DNA from 2 places in the Pseudoclavibacter sp. Marseille-Q434 genome. Region 2 is predicted to be linked to the other one. Evidence: predicted binding sites of a transcription regulator. Region 2 holds the regulator's gene; the other holds the start of a gene.
What was found. Region 2 encodes LexA, which represses DNA repair genes until DNA is damaged. Its sites were predicted from a motif close to TCGAACANNTGTTCGA; they were not measured.
Positions count from the first base shown of each region.

Region 1: ACQFZP_RS04660 (HNH endonuclease signature motif containing protein) is a predicted target of LexA. The motif match lies at 1,172-1,187, and genes of this name have one in related genera.

Region 1 is NZ_JBNPQH010000001.1:954,458-956,844, forward strand. It holds gene ACQFZP_RS04645 (hypothetical protein) at 1-220, shown strand, start outside; gene ACQFZP_RS04650 (hypothetical protein) at 217-420, opposite strand; gene ACQFZP_RS04655 (TetR/AcrR family transcriptional regulator) at 417-1,061, opposite strand; gene ACQFZP_RS04660 (HNH endonuclease signature motif containing protein) at 1,270-2,387, shown strand, end outside.
Region 2 is NZ_JBNPQH010000003.1:38,450-40,836, reverse strand. It holds gene hflX (GTPase HflX) at 1-692, shown strand, start outside; gene lexA (transcriptional repressor LexA) at 789-1,442, opposite strand; gene ACQFZP_RS12485 (LysM peptidoglycan-binding domain-containing protein) at 1,668-1,982, shown strand; gene ACQFZP_RS12480 (histidinol-phosphate transaminase) at 2,050-2,387, shown strand, end outside.

The DNA.
Region 1 (2,387 bases), on a different contig from region 2:
TCAGCCGGGCTGGTGGAACCGAATCAACCAGGCCCTCTTCCCATTCATGGGCCCCGCCCAGGTGGGTACCGGGGGAGTCGCGCGCACCGACCCCGTGCGCGCACCGTCCGCCTGTCGCGAGTGCGGGCACCCCTATTCGGAGCATCAGGTGCGCCGTGGTGTCGGCGCGAACCAGCCGAGCAGCATCCTCTGCCCGGCGACCCCTTCCGCCGACAACTAGAGCGAGACTACCAGCACCACGAGACCGGCCGCGGCAGTCAGCTTGATGACGATGAGTGTCCACCACCAGTCACGCGGGAAGCGCACGCCGTCGAGGCAGTCCCGGATGAACTCGGGCGGTTTGAGCGACATCACGGCGTGGGCGGCGAGCACGACGGCGAGCGCGAGAGTTGGCCACCACGGGTCTGGGAGAAGTATCACCCTTTCTCCTTGCAGGTGCAGATCGCGGCGAACGCGCGGTGCAGATCCGCGGAGAGATCAGCGGGGTCGGCGGTGCGGCGGGCCGACGCCGTGAAGAGCAGGCCCAGGAATGCGAAGTACAGCGCGCCGGCCTTCTGGGCGGCTTCTGCGCGCGGAGTGCAGCCCCGCACCGTGATCGCGGTGCGGAACTCCTCGGTAAGTCGCGCCGCGAGCTCTGAGAAGAGGCTCGATGAGTGACCACCGGAGACGAGGATCGACGCGTAGACGCGCGCGAGGTCGTCATTCCGCATGAAGACGGCGACAAATGGGGAGGCCAGAGCGACCAGGCGGCCTGAACAGGTGCTGCTGCCCGCGAAGCGCGATTCGATGCGAGGGGCCGGCCCTGGTCGGGTCGTCTCCCACTCGACGATCGCGCCTGCTGCATGCCGGTCGTGCTCAGCTTCGATGAGGCGATCAAAGACCCGGACGAGCAGCGCGTTCTTGTCGCCGACCGATATGACGGTTCCAGCGCTGACGCCCGCTGACTTGGCGATACCGCGGATGCTGGCTCCAGCGAACCCTTCCTCCTGAAAGATCTGTTCGGCGGCGCCGAGCACGCGGGTCTGAGTGAGCCTCTTGATCTCCGCGCGTGTGCTCGACATGGACCGAGCCTATAGTGAACGGGTTCAATGAACACGTTCACTGAAGTCAGGGGCAGGGGGTGCGTCGAGATGCTGCGCCGACCAAGTGTTGTCACGTGATCAGTCCGGCGTCGAACACAGGTTCTGAGTTTTTCCACAATCCCTGGTCAACGGCTGGTTTCTGGGGCGGTCCAGTGCTAGGCTGGTGGTGATCTTGGGGGAGGTTATCGTGGCATCGAAGTTCGAGCAGGAGTCGCATCGCCAGTCGTCGACGGAGACGGCTGTGGTCGATGCGTTGCTCGAGGCGCGGTGTCAGCTGGCGGGGCTTCCGGATGCGGAGATCGTGGTCGCGTTGCGGGAGTTGGCGGCTCGTCGGCGCGTGGTGGATGCGGCGTTGGTGGAGGTCGCTGGGGAGTTGCTGCTCCGGGAGGACGAGTCGCCGCGGGCGGAGTCGGTGGCGCGGAAGTCGGGGTTCCGGAACCTGACGGCCATGCTGGAGCAGGTGCTCGCGGTGCGGCCGTTCGAGGCGAGCACGCTGGTGCGGGTGGCCGCGGCGACGCGGGAGCGGATGAGCGTCACGGGCGAGCCGATCCCGGCGAAGTATCCGGCCGTATCGAAAGCGGTCGGGTCAGCGGTCATGTCGATCGCGCAGGCGTCGGCGATCACGAAGGGCCTGGACCACACCGGGAACCGCGTGGGCGTCGACGAGCTCGAGCGGGCCGAAATGGAGCTGGTCGCGTCGGCGTGCGGGGTGAACCCGGAAGACGAGCAGCCCGCAGTGCCGAAGGTGCTGGAGGTGCAGGCCGCGACGTGGGTGTCATACCTCGACCCGGACGGTGACGAGCCGCGGGCCGACAAGATCGCCGAGGAACGCGGGCTGTGGATCTCCCGGCGCAGCGACGGCGCGGTCACCGGGAAGTTCGTGGCGACGCCGGAGCAGGGCGAGCAGCTGCTGTCGGTGTTCGATGCGCTGCTCTCGCCGCGGCGCAGGGTGGAGTTCCCGGTGGCGTCCGAGTGCGGGGAACCACTCGCCCCGGCCCTCGGCGCCAACGAGCTCCCGCTGGACGAAGACAACGCGCACACCGACAGCGACAACGTCAACGACAACGACAACGACAACGTCGAGGTTCCGCTGGTGGACCCGCGCTCGATCGAGCAGCAGCGCATCGACGCGCTCACGATGCTCGTGCGCGCTTACGCCGAATCCCCAGACGCGCCCAGAACCGGAGGCGAAGCGCCCACCGTCATCATCGTGACCACCAAGGCCGGCATCGCCGGAACCGCAGAACGTCCCGAAGACGTCCCGCACCTCGAGCGCACCGGGGAACCAGTCCCGCCGAGCGTCGC
Region 2 (2,387 bases):
GCGCGACTCGCGAGCGCAACCAGGTGCCGGCCGTCGCCATCGTCGGCTACACCAACGCCGGCAAGTCGAGCCTCCTCAACCGCATCACGCACGCGGGTGTGCTCGTCGAGAACGTGCTCTTCGCGACGCTCGACGCGACGGTGCGCAAGGCATCCACGGAAGACGGCCGCCCGTACACGATCGCCGACACCGTCGGGTTCGTGCGCAACCTGCCTCACCAGCTTGTCGAGGCCTTCCGATCGACGCTCGAGGAGCTGCAGGCTGCCGATGTCATCGTGCACGCCGTCGACGCCTCGCACCCGGACCCGGCCGCCCAGCTCGCCACCGTGCGTGACGTCATCGGCGAGGTCGAGGCGCACGACGTCCCGGAGATCGTCGTCTTCACCAAGGCCGACCTCGTCGACAGCGATCGACGCCTTGAACTGCAGGGCCTCGCGAATGACGGCATCTTCGTGTCTGCGCACACCGGCGAGGGCATCGACCTGCTGCTCGCTCGAATCGCAGAGCTGCTTCCGACGCCGGAGGTCACGATCGACGTGCTCGTGCCGTTCGAACGCGGCGACCTTGTCTCCTACCTCCACGAGCGCGGTGCTGTGCTCGAGCTGGGTCACGAGGAGGGTGGCACGCGCCTCAAGGCGCGAGTGAATCCCGATCAGCTCGGCCTGTTCGAGGAGTTCACCGTCGCGGGCTGAGTCGCTGCAGCGCGACTGAGCACTGAACGCAGAAGAGCGGCAAGCCCGAGGGGCTTGCCGCTCTTCTGCGTTCAGGCAGGTCTTCTGTGGAGAGGATCAGATGGAACGGAGCACCGCGACGACCTTGCCCAGGATCTCAGCCTCGTCGCCCAGGATCGGCTCGAAGTCGCTGTTGCGGGGGAGCAGCCAGATGTGTCCGTCCCGCTTGCGGAAGGTCTTGACCGTGGCCTCGCCGTCGAGCATGGCGGCGACGATGTCGCCGTTCTCGGCAGTGCGCTGTGACCGCACCACGACCCAGTCGCCATCGCAGATGGCGGCGTCGATCATCGACTCGCCGACCACGCGGAGCAGGAAGAGCTCGCCCTTGCCAACGATCTGGCGGGGGAGCGCGAAGACATCCTCGACCTGCTGCTCAGCCGTGATCGGGATGCCGGCTGCGATGCGACCCACGACGGGTACGAAGGCGGCCTCCGCCGTGTCGTTCGAGTCGCCATCGTCGGCATGGTCGAAGTGCACGAGCACCTCGAGGGCGCGTGGCATGCCCGGGTTCCGCTTGATGTAGCCGAACTTCTCAAGCTGCCCGAGCTGATGGGTCACGCTCGAGAGCGAGACCAGCCCGACCGTATCGCCGATCTCCCGCATGCTCGGCGGGTACCCGCGAGTGCGAACCGACTCGATGATGCAGGTCAGGATGCGTTCCTGCTTCTCGGTCAGCTTTCTGTAGATGTCACTCGCTGGCTTCTTGGCCATGTCGTCTCCGTCCGCTCTCCGACACGGAATGTCGGTGGCAGGTGATGCACTGCCTGATAGCGCCAACCCTACCGAGGGTGCACGCAGCTACGAAACATTTCTTCGAGTGTTGTGGAGGAAAGTTCGACAGATTCGAACGTTCGACCTTGACTTGGCACTTTGTTCGTAGCTATATTCAGTACATACATTCGACCACTCGAAGATGTGGACGAATCAGGAGGAATCATGAACAACACTGCCGCACCGCTCCGCCTCACCGCTCGAGGCCGCCGGGTCGTCCTGGCGCTCGCCGCGCTGCCCGTCGCCGCCGCCATCGCGCTCGGCGCCACGCACATGACCTCTGCAGCGGCATCGAACGAGACAGCCGATGTCGAGTTCGAGTACGTCACGGTCGGCGCGGGCGACACTCTCTGGGGAATCGCCGAGGAGGTCGCGGGCGACGCAGATGTCCGCGACGTCATCGTCGAGATCTCCAAGCTCAACGCGCTCGAGAACGGCACGGTTCAGGCCGGCCAGCGCCTCGCGCTCCCGCTCGACTGACGTCGTACATGTCGTCGACGAACACCTCGGCCGGGGCGTGGTGGGGGCCTCGTCGTAGGCTTGTCCGGTGACCTCGTTCGAAGACCTGCCCATCCGCGACGACCTTCGCGGACTCACCCCATATGGTGCGCCTCAGCAACCGGTGCGCGTCGCCATCAACGTCAACGAGAACCCGCACCAGGTTCCAGAGGTCGTCGCACGACGCATCATCGAAGCGATCGCTCGCGAGCTCCCGGGTCTCAACCGGTACCCGGACCGCGAGTTCACCGCACTCCGGGAGCAGCTGAGTGTCTACCTGGGTCACGGCATCTCTCCCGAGCAGGTGTGGGCGGCGAACGGCTCCAACGAGATCATGCAGCAGCTCTTGCAGGTCTTCGGGGGGCCAGGCCGGAGTGTGCTCAGCTT